2 regions of the Paenibacillus sp. BAC0078 genome follow, and region 2 is predicted to be linked to the other one. Evidence: riboswitches for the same ligand, from Rfam matches in the RefSeq annotation. Region 2 holds a riboswitch; the other holds the start of a gene.
The links. A riboswitch is a leader RNA that binds a small molecule or an ion and turns the genes downstream of it on or off. The one in region 2 is predicted to bind cyclic di-AMP.
Positions count from the first base shown of each region.

Region 1 (8,576 bases), on a different contig from region 2:
TTGGCGATATCGCCGGTAATTTTGTTCACGCCGGATGAAGCTCCATCCTGGGAAATCACTGTAATCTTATCGACCTTGGCCAGCGGGGAAGCGATTTTGTCAGCCAGCTCCGGCAGAACTTTCAGGAACTCCACTGTAAGCGCTGCTTGCGTGAACTGTTTATATGCTTCGGCTTTCTTCTCCAGTGCCCCCGCTTCCGCCGCTCCAGCCAGTTGAACAATTTCCGCGTTGGCTCTCCCCTTCGCCAGCTCCGCCTCCGCCGTTGCCAGCCCGCGTTTGGTCGTCGTGGCTGCCTCTGCTTCCGCTTCAAGGATTTGCCGCTGCTTGGCTGCCTCCGCTCTCATAACCGTAGCCTGGTTCTCCGCCTGGGCAGGCTTGATCACCGTTGCCTCCAGTTCCTTCTGTCTCAGTTCAACTTCGATTTCCCGGACGGTCCGGTTGGCTTCCGCTTCCATCTGCGTGATCTTATCCTGTTCGGTAACCAGCGACTGCCTGATTTTATTCTGCTGCAATTCGTACGCAAGATCCGCCTGCGCCTTCTTCACTTCCGTCTCCAGCTTAAAATCGGCCTGCTTAATGTTCAGTTCCTTCTCGAACTGGGATTCCTTAGCGCGGGCGGCGGTTTCCGCTTCTATGGTGGCCTGATGCGCATCGGCTTTGGCAATGGAGGATTCTTTCGCCGCCTCAGCCTGCTTAATCTGAATGTCGCGTTCCGCTTCCGCCTTTGCAATGCTGGCATCGCGGCGGATACGCTCAATTTCCGGAACCCCCATATTGTCGATATACCCTTTATCGTCGGTAATTTTCTTAATGGTGAAGCTGACCACCTCAAGCCCCATCTTATCGAGGTCCTCCGAGCAGGTCTCCCGCATCTTGCTGTTGATTTCGTCGGGTGTCTTTAGTATGGATTCCACCGTTAATTGCCCGATTAAGCCACGCAAATGGCCTTCCACCGAATGCAGGATAATGGTCTCGCGGTCTTCTTCCGGCCGGTCGATAAACTGCTCGCTGGCAGTCAGAATAGCGGTAGGATCACTTTTGATCTTAATCTGGGCCACCGCCTCCAAGCTGAGCTTGATGCCTTGCCGGGAAAACATCGCCTGCGCCGGGATGACATCAAAGCTCATCAGCATCATGGAGATGGTCTTATTGTTCTGGAAGCCGGGGATGACAAAGGTCCCGCCGCCCTGCACCACTCTTTTTCCGCCGAGACCATACACAATCATCGCTTGATTGGGCGGAACCTTTTTATAAGCGTTCACGATACTGAACAAAGCCAGCAGGATAACAACAACAATTGCCGCGATTAAATAAAGAATAGCCATTTGCTTCGACACTCCCCGTTATTTATTATTGTTCGATTTCCCTCTCAAAGAGGGTTACTGTCGCCATTCCTTTATCCACCTTCAAAATAATCACCCTGTCGCCCTTTGCGAGCTGCTGGCCGGCTTCTGCCCGCACTCCAATGGAGCGCATCGTTCCGTGCAGCACATATTTCATTTCCCCAACCGCTCCATCCACTGCAGAAATACTGATGTAACCAAGCTGCCCCACCTGCTCATAATCCATTTCATTCATGCTGCTGTCATACCGGGTCATTAACCGGGCCAGCACCGCATACATCAGACAGCCCAGCAGTAAAGCAACCACGGTGCAGATCAGCACCACTGCAAGCATATTCATTCCGCTGAACCGGGAAAGCACATAACCAGTGCCGCCCCAGACCGTTACAAACACCATCAGCGGGAGTATGGGCACAAAGCCCGGACCTCCAGCATCGCCGCCTCCCGCATGCAGATGACCCGCCAGGCCATGTCCATGAAATCCGCCGCTGAGAAGGAGCAATAGCCCTACCCAGAAGCACACGATAAATACAGTAACGATAATCTCCCCCTTTCAGGTATTTTAGCTAGTGAATAAAAGCTCTAATTTTCGTTGTTATAAGATTTCAGCTCCTCATACAGACAGCAATTCTCTTCCTGCATGCACAGCAAAAAGACCACAGAAGCGGCAGGGCTCTCCGTGGTCGGTTAAACGATCATGGCGCTCATCCTCTCTCTTCGAGGCTTACGGGGTTAGCTGACGGATTCGGGCAGCGAGATTGCCCTACCTTGCAAGAAGCGCGCTTTTCAGCACGCAGCAAGGATTCACCCCAGGTGAGCAGCTATCTGAGCAAAAGCCGCGTTCACCATTGGTTCCCCCGTTCCCACTACCCGGAATTCAGCCATTTGAGAACAGTTTTATTACATTCAGTTGTTGATTGAATCTTACGCCTGTGGCCGTTTAATGTAAAACGTTGCAGATGGCAAAAGAAGCCAAAGATTGCCTCCCCTTCACGAATGAAGGCGCATTCTTTGGCTTCGCTCTTAAACGGCCGATGATTTGCTCATTTTTGCTTCGTTTCTCGCAAGCAGTCCCATTCGCCCAAAACAAATGCTGTAAATACCATAAACCTTAATATCTTATGGTGTGATATCCTTTTGACTTAAAAACTTCATTAAGTCGTTATTCAACTGTACAATTTCGTTGTTTGCATTACTCGCATAATCAGGCAACATCATATCCTTTACCATGTTCGTCCGTAACCATATCATAAAGAAAAAATCCAAAATCCAATCCGGACATCTAAGCAAAATTTTTATTTTAGACGGATCAATCGCAACACCGGCTTTTTGTACAGCCCTTAAATTCGCTTTCAGAGTGTATGTTATTTTATGTGCCGTTTTTCTGGTTCTAGCTGTTTTGGGGTCAATGATCTTATTATCAATATTCAAAAAGCTAAGCATTGCAATATCCGTTACGGCATGAGTTATTAAATACGCACTCATATCCTTATTTATTACGTAAGGAAGTTTTGCTGTTCTTAATAATCTTGCGAGAGTTTCTATGCGTTCTGTCACTACGCCATTAATTTCTCCGAACATAGTAGCCGCTAATAACTTTGATGGAAATCGAGCGTACAATATTCCATCTTTTATCTGTCCACCAACGCCGGGGAAGGCTGGTAAAAATCTATCCCCTACAATATCCAGCCATGAAGAGAATCCAATTGGATTACTAATCATTGTAACAATATTTTTGCTTTGATTGTCTTTGAGTGCTGACAACGCTGATTCAGATCGATCGTAACGAACTGTAACGAAAATAAAATCATAAATATCATCATTTTCAAGCTCATCAATGACATTTACTTTTATAGTTTTGACCGTACCTTTTTCATTATATTTCAGGCCATTTTCTTTCAATGTATTAAATCGATTAGAACGTGCTAACATAGTAACGTCAAGCCCTGCTTCAATAAATTTAATTGCGTATATGCTCCCTATAACACCTGCACCAAAAATTAAAATTCTATTCTGTTTTACTGACATAAAATCACCCCTATTTATTAACAATTCCTTTTGATCATCAGACAACGTGTTGTATGATGTGATCATAAATCCTTATGATTTCTTCATCAACCATCAGTTTTTTATTATTTGTCGGATGATATTCTTGTTCGCAATAGGAGGATTAAATGAAAAAGCAACCTGAAATAACGGAGAAAACAAAACAAACTTTTATAGATGTTTTTTGTGAGCTATATAGTCAAAAGCCGATTGAAAAAATCTCGATTCAAGAAATTGCGAATAAGTCGGGATATAACCGCAGCACATTTTATCAATACTTTACTGATATTTACGAATTGTTAGACTTTGTTGAGAATGATTTATTGAACTACATAAAAGAAGAATTAGCGAATAAAGCGTTATCTACGCATACTGCTGTTCAAAATCCGCTTCATTGTTTGGAGAAAAGGGAGTATCTCTCGATTCTCAATGCCCTCTTGGGCGATTATGGCAGTATTCGTTTTTTAGAACGCTTGAAAAGAGAAATCACCCTTGATAGCTTGGAATTAAACCTTCCGCAAAACAACTCCATAACGCCATACTTGATTGAGTTTCACATATCAACATCACTTTCTTTATTTCGTCTTTGGCTCCAGCGACAAAAGGATTTATCGCCAGAAGAATTTTTCGAGTTAGTGGAAAACCTATATAAAAAGGGGGTAGCGCCATATTCTAAAAAATGAATCTACTTAAAATTGATAGATGGGTGTGCAATATTTTTGATAATATGCACACTGAAAAAGCCCAGCCAATAAGTTCGTACTAGTGACTGCGCTTATTATATCTTCCAATGGTTACGATAGTCAGCAAAGTGTGGGGCAGAAAAAAACAGTGCTTGTATTCTACATGAAGGATATCCTCTACTACCTGCACATGAGCGAGCGCTAAGCACGTTACATGCTCGTTTTCCTGAATTACTGATTGCTACGGCTTCTCTGCTGTCTGCCATATCGACAAAAGGGGGAAAGTCCAAAGAACGACTAACCGGCGATTGCCGGCGTTCGCCCTCCAAAGCACTATCGTAGAGCAGATGGTTCCTCATAGCTTTGCAAGCCCGCGTCGCGCAAAGTTCTTCCGACATAGCCCAACTCTCGACGTGCAGCGGCATCGTTGACTGTGAACTCACGCCCGATCATGCGTATCATCGAGCGTGAGATCGGCGGATCCCCGTCTTTCCGCGTGACGGCCCAGATAGTGTCGAGCAGCCGGCCAATGGCAGAGGCAAGCCAGTAGGGCATCGAACGCAGCTTATCGATGGACAGGCCCTGTAAGTTCGCGAGCGAGGTGACGAACTCACGGAAAGTCTGCCCTTCCTGGTCTTTGATGAAGAAGGCATGACCGCCTTCTCCGCGTTTAAGAGCGCATTGTATGGCTTCTACCACATTGTCCACGTGGCAGGTTGCAAAAGCGTAGTCGCCGCGGTTGATGAAGGCGAACTGTCCAGACCTGACTGCTTCGGGAAGCCCTTGACTAAACGGATCACCAGGCCCCCAGATAGCCGGCGGGCGAAGCGCGATGGTGCGAAAGCCGGGTTTGTTAGCTGCCAGAACCATTGATTCGGCCCGTGCCTTGCTCGCCAGGTAGGCGGAGAAGTGGCTCGGGAAAATCGGCGTGCTTTCATCAACGTTGCGGATGGGCGTACCGCCATTATCCATGAGGATTCCCGCTGCGCTGATGTAGACGAATGTCTTCGCACCTGCGGACTCGGCTGCCTTCAACAAGGCTACGGTTCCATCAACGTTGGTGCGGAAGAAGGGTTCGCGAGGCCCCGAAAAGCGGAACAGGGCGGCCGCGTGCACAACCGCATCAATCACCGGCAATATGAGTGGCGTGCTGCTTTCGAGATCGGCATCGACTGGCGTAGCACCCATGGACTTGAGTTTGGCGTGAGATGATATGGAGCGTGTGAGTGCGAAAATCTCGTGACCGTCCTCTATGAGCTTCGGGATTAGGCGACCGCCTAGCAGACCAGTACCTCCCGTGACAAGAATTTTCATTCTGTTCGTCCTTTCTGTTCAGGATTTAGGATGGACCGTATGGCACCCTCGCGGATTTGCTCCAGGACTTCTGAAGTGGGTGGCACCGCTTTGCGTAGCCGAGCTGTGACGTATAGTAGGGATGCAGCATTCGCAGACGCCCACATGAGATCGGCAGCCACCTCCACCGTCGGCCTGAGCCGGCCCTCAGCGGCGATGGCCGCGATGCGTTGGATGAGGAGCGCAAAGGCCTGCTCGGCGGCGGGAATTTCAGCATCGTTGAGAACGCGGCCCATCATCACCGCGTAGAGCCGTGGACGAGCCGCCGCGAAGCGCACGTAATCGTCCCAGCCCTCGCGTAGTGCCATAACCGGATCGAAGGATTGCGTGGCAGTCCTTTTGCTTTCGAGAAACTGAGCAAATGCTTCCTTAATGGCGGCGCTCAGTAGCCCGTCGGCGCTGCCGAAGTGATGATACAGCGTCGGTGCGGTCACCTTCGCGATTGCGCAGACAGAGCGTGTCGTGAACTGTGCCTCGCCCTCTTCCTCGAGAACTTGTAAAGCCGCATTGAGTAGAACGTCGTGTGTATTCATGCGACCAATATAGCACAGCTATATTGGTTTGTCTATAGCGATGCTATATTGGTGCCAATACCCTCCTGACATTCGATAAACCCCCAGGTTCCCGACGTGACTATATCCGTTCCCCGTACGGACGCTGAAAATCCCTCGCTTCATTCGATGAGTGGCGACTGTGATGATAGGAGCTCCTATAGACACACCCAGTGCATATCCGGTAATGAGTAGCCCTGCTGAGGGGATGGACACCTGCAAGCTTTCGGCCACTTCAGGAAGTAACCCCATAATAATAAATTCAGTCATTCCAATCGCAAATGCCCCTATTGTCAGCGCTAATAGCGCCAAAGTCGGGCTTTTACTTTCTGGTTTATTTTCTATATTCACTACATCCAAATAAATAACCACCTATCCGTTTTTTTCAAAAAGAAAGCACTCGAAAACCAGCAGCTTTAGCACCAGACTCAGGTGATTCCTGCATTATTCACAAGCCCCATTCGACAAGCTCTTTTTGCCATCTACTCGTGTTTCCTTGCGAAACGGCATTCCTGCAAATAAGACTAGAAGAATGTTATATTCATTAGCACGCGCTTGTTATCCCTATCCAATTTGCTGAGCAAAACTCGTTAAATCCAGATCCCCCTAAACTCCCCAGCTTTAATCCTGTCACGAAAAAATCGAACATACGATTCCGGTCTTGCCTTTCACTAGAATCATGGTACAATAAAAGATACCGTTCGGTATCTTTTATTGTACAACAAGCTGTTCTAGAATGAAATAGCGCCGAGCCATTTTGATTTCATGAGAGGTATTACCTTTTTGGAATAACTAAAACTTATAGGAGGACTTGAGAATGACTGAAAAGTAAATTTTAAAAACGTTTGACTGATCTGACCTTATTTTTCCCCGAATTAAAGAGTTGTCACATAATGAATATATTTGTTAAAATACGGAACTAAAATTCTCATTGTTGCTCGGGATAGACGCATTCAAATGCTTCTCAAATCAATAGTCCCGTTACATTGGATGCAGCAACTCCTTATCAGGATGAAATCACTCTTTGTTCTAAGATCAAGAAATGAAATTCAAAAAAAGAAAGCTATTGGATAAGCCAAAACAACCAAGGGAGGCTAAAGTAAGATGAGTGAAGCAACAGAAACGCTAGAGGGTTGGTACGCGCTGCATGATTTCCGCACAATCGACTGGGTTGCCTGGAAAAGTGCAACCACAGAGGAACGCGAGTATGCAAAGCATGATTTGATGACGCTAATCTACGAATGGTCGGCGGTCGAATCCCGGATGGAAGGCAGCTTGGCAATGTACGCCATCGTCGGCCAGAAGGCAGACATTATGTTTATAAACCTACGCGAGACACTCGAGGAGCTGAACTCAGCGGAGAACGCATTTAATCGTTCTCGGTTCGCCAAATTCGTAAAACCAGTTTACTCATACGTCAGTGTCGTCGAGCTGAGCAATTATTTAGCACCTCCCGGCTCCGATCCGATGCAAGTTCCCGAAGTAGCCGCTCGCCTTAAGCCAATCTTACCCAAGGCGAAACATATCTGCTTTTACCCTATGAACAAGCGACGCATGCTTAACGATAACTGGTACATGCTCTCTCTGGAGGAGCGCAAAAACTTCATGCGCAGTCACGGTATGATCGGCCGCAATTATGCAGGTAAGGTCAAGCAGATTATCACCGGCTCGGTCGGCTTCGACGATTGGGAGTGGGGTGTTACACTGTTTGCCGACGATCCGCTGCATTTTAAGAAGCTCGTCTATGAGATGCGGTTCGACGAGACTAGCGCACGCTTCGGAGAATTCGGCCAGTTTTACGTTGGCAACATACTCACACCTGTTGGCTTGACAGAGTTGCTGAACGTGTAAAGGGCTAAATTATGCTTCACGGATTAAAAATGCTTTATAAACCCTCCTTTGAAATTAGTGGTGTTAGAGAAGTAAATGACGAAGCTCTTGAAAAACTGGCTAAGAAGTATGCTGAATTCGTCACTCAGCCATTTCTGATTGCAGTTGAATCCTAAGGGGGGATCTCACTCGGGGAGTCATCCAAAAACTTAACCCCTCATAAGCGGCGCTGCGCTCATATGTCCAGTAATCGTTGCTGGTGCATAAAAAAAGAACGGTTCCTGAGCATAATGTTATCCATCAGCAACGACAATGCAATCGGCTCACAAGAAAAAGCGGCTCGGATATCCGAGTCAGCGTATACGAAAAGGAGATAAGAAGATGACGAATACGAACGCAACGAATGGTAAAGAGGCCGCCTATCATGGTGTGCCGGCGGAAGACGCTTACGGTTATGCACAAGCAATCAAGATCGGAAACACGATCCATGTTTCCGGCCAACTCAGCCACGACGAAAATGGGGCGATGGTCTTCCCCGCGGTGCTCGATGAATCTGGGAAGCCGGCCGACTTCTCGATGATGGAGGAGCAGATGCGGGTAACCTATGCCAATGCCGCGAAGATCCTAGCACAATTCGGGGCCACCTTCGATCACGTGGTTGAAGATACGCTCTACGTCCTCGATGTCGATGCGGCATTTGCGGTCGCAGGCAAGGTTCGGAAAGAAGTCTACGGGACACCGCAGCCTCAGGTCGCCAGCAATTTGATCGG
Region 1 covers NZ_JBTLRW010000029.1:44,925-53,500, reverse strand. The annotation lists gene ACX1DY_RS29595 (flotillin family protein) at 1-1,325, opposite strand, end outside; gene ACX1DY_RS29590 (hypothetical protein) at 1,351-1,845, opposite strand; cyclic di-AMP (ydaO/yuaA leader) riboswitch at 2,050-2,236, opposite strand; gene ACX1DY_RS29585 (ketopantoate reductase family protein) at 2,463-3,371, opposite strand; gene ACX1DY_RS29580 (TetR/AcrR family transcriptional regulator) at 3,518-4,072, shown strand; gene ACX1DY_RS29575 (NAD-dependent epimerase/dehydratase family protein) at 4,406-5,386, opposite strand; gene ACX1DY_RS29570 (TetR/AcrR family transcriptional regulator) at 5,383-5,958, opposite strand; partial or broken gene ACX1DY_RS29565 (MFS transporter) at 6,094-6,336, opposite strand; gene hemQ (hydrogen peroxide-dependent heme synthase) at 7,081-7,827, shown strand; gene ACX1DY_RS29555 (hypothetical protein) at 7,839-7,982, shown strand; gene ACX1DY_RS29550 (Rid family hydrolase) at 8,188-8,576, shown strand, end outside.
Region 1: linked by a shared signal. The riboswitch ahead of ACX1DY_RS29590 (hypothetical protein) and the one ahead of ACX1DY_RS01025 (APC family permease) in region 2 are both predicted to bind cyclic di-AMP.

Region 2 (8,576 bases):
GCTATGAGATTGCCGTCAGCGGGCTCCGCCTGGATGCTGTAGATGACGGTCAGGTTGAACTCCGGACAGATAGAGGAAAGTATTCCATCTCACTGGCTGAAGCATGACCCTGCCTCTTATGCAGAAAAAAACAGGACGCGGCATTTCAGCCTGCGTCCTATATCAGTTACTCTTCTCCAATAATCTCTACTTCCGTCTCGAGCTCCACACCGAACTTATCCTTAACCGTAGCCTGAACATGATGAATCAGCCCGATATAGTCCTTAGCCGTCGCATGATCTGTGTTCACAATGAATCCTGCATGCTTACGCGACACTTCAGCACCGCCGATTCTTGTTCCCTGAAGTCCGCTTTCTTGAATCAATTGCCCGGCAAATCTTCCGGGAGGGCGCTTGAAGACACTTCCGCAGGAAGGATACTCCAGTGGCTGCTTCGATTCACGCTGGTAGGTCAAATCGTCCATTATGGCTTTGATATTCGCTGAATCCCCCGGCTGCAAGGCAAATCGGGCCTCCAGCACAATGAAGTCCCCGCTGGCGAAGACGCTTTTACGGTAGCCCCACTCCAGTTCATCCCCCTGCAAAGTCACCAGCCGTCCAGCTTTGTCAACGGCAAGTGCGCTATGCAGCACATCCTTGACCTCACCGCCATATGCTCCAGCATTCATGTACAGCGCTCCGCCTACAGTGCCAGGAATTCCGCAGGCGAACTCAAGCCCGGCAAGCTGCTTCTCCAAAGCAAATCTGGAGACATCAATAATCTTTGCGCCGCACTGGGCATAGAGCAAATCGTCCCGCAGCCCCATTTCGGTTAATTCAGAGGTCAGCAGAACAATTCCGCGGATGCCTCCGTCACGGATAATGACATTCGAGCCATTACCCAGGACTGTAAGCGGAATTTCATTTACGCGGGCATATGTAACAATGGACTGAAGCTCCTCATAGGTCACTGGCGCTGCCAGGACGTCCGCCTGACCGCCCATACGGGTGAACACGTGGCTCTCCAGCACCTCATCGCGCTTAACCGCTCCAGCCCGAACCAACTGCTGCAGATCCTCATATATTTTGCTGATATTCATCTTCTTTGCTCCTTTGACTCTATAAAAATAATGATCCTTATTCACCGGATAATCATACTCCGCTGCTTATATGCAAAAAAATAGTGTGGAATTTAATCAGGGCAACCACAACTTTAACAACGAACAGGCTCCCTTGTCAATGACGGGAGCCTGGGCCTGCTGCATATATAATCATTATGAGTCAGATTTCACGTTTATAACCTATCCTTGGGGGCGGGCCGCCTTTTTGCGGTATTCTACCCGCCGTGCCGCTCTCTCCTCTTCTTTCAAGCGGGGACAGGTGTAACAGTAGCTTCCACCTTCAGTCCGGTAATAGAGACAGCAGCGGTTGCGCATCTGCACGGTCCGCTCCGGGTCGTCCAGCGCTTCTATTCTGCGAACCGTGACATCAAACGGATTCCGCTTCATCCCGAGAATTTCTGCCGGCAGACTGTGCTTCAGATAGCTGTAATCGTCCTGTAAAGTATCCAGCAGCTTGGAATCCTGAAGCCCATCTGCAAACTGCTCCATATAGTAGTTGAATTTAGTCGGCAGTTGGCCCCATATATCACTCAGACTCAGACCGCTTGCCTCATGCAAGCTCCGCAGTAACGGAGCTGCTGTATCACGGTAGAAGCGGGTCAGTACCTCATTGCGCCAACCCTCACGCGCCGCTTCCTTCGGGGCATTCTCTATCTCCCAGTCCTGTAGCGAAAAAGCTATCCGGCAATACCCGTTGGCCGGAATGAGATGGTTGGATAAACAAGACAAGCTTACTATCGGTATTGAGGAATATACGGAGAGCGAATATTGCACCGCGAGCGCCAGACTCGAGAACCAGCTTCCCATATATGCCGCAGCCGCTTTATCATCCAGTGCTTTCATAAGAGGGCGGTAACAGTCGAGGAAAGGGCGCATTCCCTCTTCATGGACAAGCTCCAGCGCCTTAAAAGAATGCAGAGCCTCGGCAGGTTGTACGGGATGAAGGTCAAACTTGCTGATCAGCTCTTGGCTGAGCGCTTCATTCATACCCTTGCCTCATTACATTGCTACCGCTTTGTATGCCGCCAATTCATAAGGCAGGCAGAGTGGCACACCTGTACGCGGATCAGGAACAATATCCGCTTCGATCCCGAATACCTCACGCAGCACACCCGGCGTCATTACCTCGGCCGGAGTGCCTTCGCTGATCACACTGCCCGATTTGATCGCCACCATATGCTGGGCATAACGGGACGCATGGTTCAAATCATGCACAACCATAATAATCGTGCGGCCTTCCTCCTCGTTCAGCTTCTGCAGAAGCTGCAGCACCTCCAATTGGTGCGCCATATCAAGAAACGTTGTCGGCTCATCGAGGAAAAGAATATCCGTCTGCTGAGCCAGAGCCATAGCAATCCAGGCCCGCTGGCGCTGCCCCCCGGAGAGGCGGTCAATCGGGCGGTCATGGAACGCTTCCATCCCGGTAACAGAGATCGCCTTAGCGATAATTTCGCGGTCCTCCGAAGTCATGGTGCCGAAGCCCTTCTGATGGGGATAGCGGCCATAGCCAACCAGCTCAGAGACGGTCAGACCATCCGGAGCGGTAGGATTCTGCGGCAGAATCGCAAGCTGCCGGGCTACCTCTTTTGTGGACAGATTGTGAATCGACTTGCCGTCCAGCATCACACTGCCGCTCTTAGGCTTCATGATACGCGCCATAGTCTTGAGAATGGTAGATTTCCCGGAGCCGTTGGCCCCGACAAGCGCTGTGATCTTCCCTGTTGGAAGGGACAGATCCAATCCCTTGACGATCATCGTCTCAGCATATCCTATACTTAATTGTTCTGTGTTCAAACGTTCTGACATGGTTTTCACTCCTAAAAAAGTTTTAAGGAGCAGTTGCTCCTGCAGGTTCAACATCACAGTAAAATTTGCTTCGTAACATTCGCTTAAATTGATAAGCCGAATGCCTTAGTCTCACTCCACTAAATGATATTGATTCTCATTATCCATGTCAATATAAATGTTTAGTTTTTGGTACAATTTAGATGCTCCGTATGGTTTTCTATTGAAATTTCCCAGCCTCCGTCACAATACTCCACTTTATGAATACTGGTATATGAAGCCGGGAATGTTTTGCTGCTTTTGTTTGTCCAATCTAACCCTCTTAGAATATGATAAATAACGTTTATTACACCACCGTGTGTAACAACGACTACATTTTCATTATGACTGCTTCTTACTTGCTCTTCGCATAATTTCATAAATGCCTCTTTTATACGAGTGAAAAACTCAAGAGGACTTTCACCGCCAGGATACCTCTCATCCATCTGTAAACTTGCGAAATACAAACCAGGATACCGTTCATCTACGATTTCGTTGGGCATACCGGCTATGACACCATTGTTCGTTTCTCTCCAGTAACTGCTGCCTTCAACTGGCATTTCTAGTGCCCTGGCAATCTCATTTGCCGTATCTAATGCCCGCTGCAAATCGCTGCTAATGATACGATGAATGTTAAATGTGGACTTATTTTCCTTGAGATAATGGCCGAGCTTCTCCGATTGCCTGTAACCCTGGGCTACAAGTCCACGCTGACTCCATCCGCCGCGAAAACCTTCTTCATCTATACCATGTCTTACAAAATAAATAGCCATTTCCCTTCTACCCCCTTTAATAGTCGTAATACATATAATACCATATTGATGAATTCTATTTCTTCCATAAAAAAAGGCCGCTTCCGGAATCCCCGGAAACAGCCATGATAATGCAGTCTATCTGTCTATTTGTGCAAATGAAAAGGCACGGTTGCTACAACAATGTCTTTTTGATTCATGAGATAAGAACGGATGAACAAGCTGGTCTGGTTATGCAGGATGGCCTGCCACCAGTGCTTGGTAATAAATTGCGGGATCAAGACGGTGATATGGTCGGTTGAAGCTGTCTTCCACTCTACCGTATCAATGAACTTGACAAGCGGACGGATAATGCTGCGGTAACGGGAACGGAGCACAATCAGGCGTACACCGGGGTTCCACTCCTCCCATTTCTGCTCCATCTTGTGAATTTCTTCTTCATCAAAACCGACGTACACAGCCACCACATTGTCCGTCAAGGACTTGGCGTAGCTGATTGAATGTAGCACCGCACGTGTCACACCCGCGACAGGAACGACTACTGTGCTTCCCTTAATGCAGGGCTTATCTGTTGCCGGGCAAATACGCAGCTGATCTGCAGTATTCAGATAATGGTGGTGAATGCGGTGGAACACGAACATGACAACAGGCAGGAAGATAAAGGCCATCCATACACTGGAGAACTTCGTAATAATGAAGATCATTGTAATTGTCAGAGTTGTGAGCATCCCCACCGTGTTCACAGCAAATTTATTGTGCCAGCCTTTGGGCTTGGTCTTGAACCAGTGCACCATCATGCCAAGCTGGGACAGTGTAAACGGAATAAACACACCCACCGCATACAAAGGAATCAAGCTCTCGGTATTACCGTGGAATGCCGTTACAAGCAAGGCCGATAGGACCCCAAGAAAAATAATGCCGTTGGAGAAGCCCAAGCGGTCACCGCGGACCATAAATGCATGCGGCAGGTACTTATCCTTAGCGAACATGAAGGCGAGTAGCGGAAACGCCGAGTAGGCTGTATTGGCAGCCAGGAACAGGATCACTGCTGTAATGCCTTGAATGAAAAAGTACAAAGCGCCGCGGCCAAAGGTGGATTCGGCAATTTGTGAAACAACTGTCGCTTTTTCATCCGGTGTAACTCCATACCAGTAAGCAAGCAGCGTAATCCCCGTGAACATGATCCCGAGGATAATCCCCATCATCATCAAGGTTTTGGCGGCATTTTTCTCCGCCGGGGCTTTGAAGTTCGGAATGGCATTGGATACAGCCTCGACACCCGTCAGCGCCGAACAACCGGAGCTGAAGGCCTTGAGCAACAGAAACAGGCTGACGTTGGAAACGGCCGACCCGATTTCAGGGACACTCGCATGAGCGCCGCCGGTTATATATTTGAATACTCCTGATATAATCAGCACAAAGATCGAGATCACGAACAGATATACCGGAATGGCAATGAAGGATGCAGATTCCGTAACCCCCCGCAAATTGACAATGGTCAAGAGCAGAATTACGGTAACAGCGATAAGTACGCTATGATTATGCAGACTTGGAAAAGCGGATGTAATCGCATCCGTACCCGCCGAGGCACTTACCGCAACGGTCAAAATGTAATCCACCAACAAAGAGCCTCCGGCGAGCAAGCCGGTTGGAATCCCGAGGTTGCTTTTGGCTACGATATACGCGCCGCCGCCCTGAGGATAGGCAAAAATGGTCTGGCGATAGGATAAAATCAAAATAGCCAGCAGGCCCAATACGGCTAATGCAATTGGCAGTGAATACCAGATGGCTGTAAAACCGGCAGCCACCAAGACAATCAGGATTTGTTCCGTCCCATAGGCTACAGACGAGAGCGCATCAGAAGATAGGACAGCCAATGCTTTTACCTTGGATAACTTTTCATGATCGAGCTCATTCGACTTCATCGGACGCCCGATCAATAGTCGTTTTACCTTGCTTACCATTGTAGTAACAGTTCCTCTCTTTGTTAAGCTGAATCGGTAGTACCGTGCGCTGTTTTCATCGGCGGGTTTCATAAATGCAGGCACAAAAATAAGCATACGGAAATGATCCGCATGCTTATAGCATCGTCATTATCCCACCGTTGCTTACGAGGTTAGCTGGCGGATTCGGACTGTGGTAGCCCTACGGTTGGGGTCATTTGACCCGCTCCCGATTCACCCCTTTGGCACATCTGCCAATAATGGTTCCCCCGTTTTCCCTTACGGAAAATTCAGCGCGTATTCAACTTCTCACAAGGACTAATGATAATCTACAACGCGTCTTCCGTAAAGCGGTGAAAAAAATGAAAAAATAATGAAAAAACATTCAAATAACGCAAATCCAGGATGAGGGATAACCCGATCTTTCATTCTCTTCAATTATCCCTTCAACACGTCTTTTTACAGGATTTCGATTAATATTTGTGTCAGAAGTTTCTTACTCTGCCTCTTCTTCTTTACGCCCGTTCCAGAGCAAAATTGCGATTAATGCAAAAGCAATCAGTGCCAGCAACGGAATGGTAATAAACCCGAAATAATTCAGATAATCCTTGTTGCAGGGAACGCCGATTGTGCAGGGAATCACCTTACTGAGGGCGGGAATCTTCTGCTCGGCATAATGATAGAGCGAGATCGAGCCGCCAATCAGGCTTAAGGGGAGCACATAGGGAATAATGCTTTTATCATTCCGGTAGGTGGCAATTCCGAGCAGGATGAGCTGCGGATACATAAAAATGCGCTGGAACCAGCAGAGCTTGCAGGGCTCATATTTCAGCACCTCGCTGAGATACAAGCTGCCTGCTACGGCAATTACGGATACGAACCAGGCCAGATAAAGGCAGTGGCGGCGGCAGAACCTGGAAAACTTCATCACTTGGCACTCACTGCTGTGGTGGCGGCTTTAACCTGTGCGTCAATCGCTTGCATCTTGAAAGGCTCATCCACCTTTACACCATTAACAAAAACTGTAGGTGTGGAAGTTACCCCTGCATCTTTGGCGATCTTAATGTCGCTTTGCAGTTCACTTTCATAGGTGCGGTTCTCAATGTCTTTGCGCAGGAGATCAAAATCAATCGGGAGTTTTTCCTTCTGCGCCAGGCTTACCAGAAAGTCTGCGGTTGCCCACTCCTTGTTCTCGTCACCTTGGTTAGCATAAATAGCATCGTAGTAGGTCCAGAAAGCGTCACTGTTCTGATGGTAGACAGACAATGCGGCCAAAGAGGCCGTTACCGAATCCGGGCCAATAAAGGCCATATTCACAAAATAAAGTGCCGCCTTACCCTGATTCACATATTCCTGAACAAGCTGCGGTTTGATCGAGCCGGAGAATTGGGCGCACGCCGGACATTTGAAATCGCCAAACTCGACGATTTTTACCGGGGCATCCTCTTTGCCTAGTCTTGGCAGCTCACTGTAATTGAAGTTGAATGCTGTACCGGAACCTGCTGTTGACGAGGAACTGTCCTTTGAAGCTAACATGAATAACCCTACAAAGATGATAACAACTAACGCTACTGTACTGATAATCAGAATTCTCGTCTTCTGCTTCTCAAGCTCTGCCCTGCGTCTCTCCTGCTTGTTTAATTGGGGAGCCATGACATTATTATTTTTTGTTTTGCTCAAAAGAGAGTTCCTTTCCGTCCTGTGCGGACTGGTGTGATGAAGTTCATATGATTTAAAATTATATAATTAAAACTCTAGCTTTGGCAAACCCCATTCACACGGCTTCTGTCCCGATCTGTTCAATAGTCTGCAGCGTAATCCGAAAGCTAAATTCGGTCCCGCCGCCATCTGCGGCTGCAGCCCAAATCTCGCCGTTCATTAAATCGACCAGCTTTTTGCATATAGCCAGCCCAAGCCCGGTTCCGGGATAGCTGCGGCTGTGGGAAGCATCCACCTGGGAGAAAGGCTGGAACAACAGCCTCAGCTTGTCAGGCGAGATCCCAATGCCCGTATCCTTAACTGTAAACTGCAGATCCAAGGCTGCTCCAGCAGAATTATAAGGCTCTACAATTACACTAACCTCTCCGGCATGGGTGAATTTGACTGCATTTCCGATTAAATTGACGAGAATCTGGCGGATTCGCGCACTGTCACCGACTACAGTTTGGGGGATCGACGGCTCAAGCTGGAGCTTAAGGCTCAAATTTTTATCGCTGGCATTCACTGCAAACAGGTCCATACATTCCTGAAGCATGGCTGCAAGCTGAAAAGGCTCTCTGTACAGCAGCAAATTCTCTGCCTCCAAGCGGGAGATATCGAGGATGTCGTTCATTACTTTTAGTAGAGCGTGACTGCTTGTGTTCTGGAGCTTAAGCAGGTCTAAATGCTCAGGCAATCTTATTTCCTCTGTGAGCAGTTGATTGATGCCAATGATTCCGTTAAGCGGGGTCCTGATTTCGTGGCTCATGGTAGCCAGGAACTCGCTTTTCATCCGGGCGGCGCTCTCGGCAGCATTTTTCGCCACGATTAACTCCTGCTGATATTCCGCCAATGCGGTAACATCCTCCGCAACGATATACACAAAGTTCTGTTTATCATGTACCAATGGAAAAACAGTAGCGCTGCACACGAGCCTGCGCCCTCCTTTGGTTGTGACTGACAATTCCAGCTTGCTGGATTCACCTTCTGCCGCCCTTTTGACTGCGGTTTTGAGCGCCTCTTCATCCTGACCGGTATACATAACATTTTTATAGTTACCCAGCTCCTCTGTGCCGAACCCTGTTGTCTGCCGGAGTGAAGGATTGACACTGATGACATTTTGACGGACAGGATCAATACAAATCACCATATCCGGACTGAATTCAAACAAGGCCATGTAGCGCTGCTCATTAAACTGCGAGGAGTGCAGCACCCGCTGCCGGTCTCTATATAGAAGAATAAATACGATGGTCACCATGA
Region 2 covers NZ_JBTLRW010000001.1:229,468-238,043, forward strand. The annotation lists gene ACX1DY_RS01000 (hypothetical protein) at 1-107, shown strand, start outside; gene murB (UDP-N-acetylmuramate dehydrogenase) at 167-1,078, opposite strand; gene ACX1DY_RS01010 ((2Fe-2S)-binding protein) at 1,280-2,086, opposite strand; gene ACX1DY_RS01015 (ABC transporter ATP-binding protein) at 2,099-2,905, opposite strand; gene ACX1DY_RS01020 (histidine phosphatase family protein) at 3,067-3,696, opposite strand; gene ACX1DY_RS01025 (APC family permease) at 3,822-5,639, opposite strand; cyclic di-AMP (ydaO/yuaA leader) riboswitch at 5,766-5,924, opposite strand; gene ACX1DY_RS01030 (disulfide oxidoreductase) at 6,115-6,546, opposite strand; gene ACX1DY_RS01035 (DsbA family protein) at 6,546-7,298, opposite strand; gene ACX1DY_RS01040 (ATP-binding protein) at 7,393-8,576, opposite strand, start outside.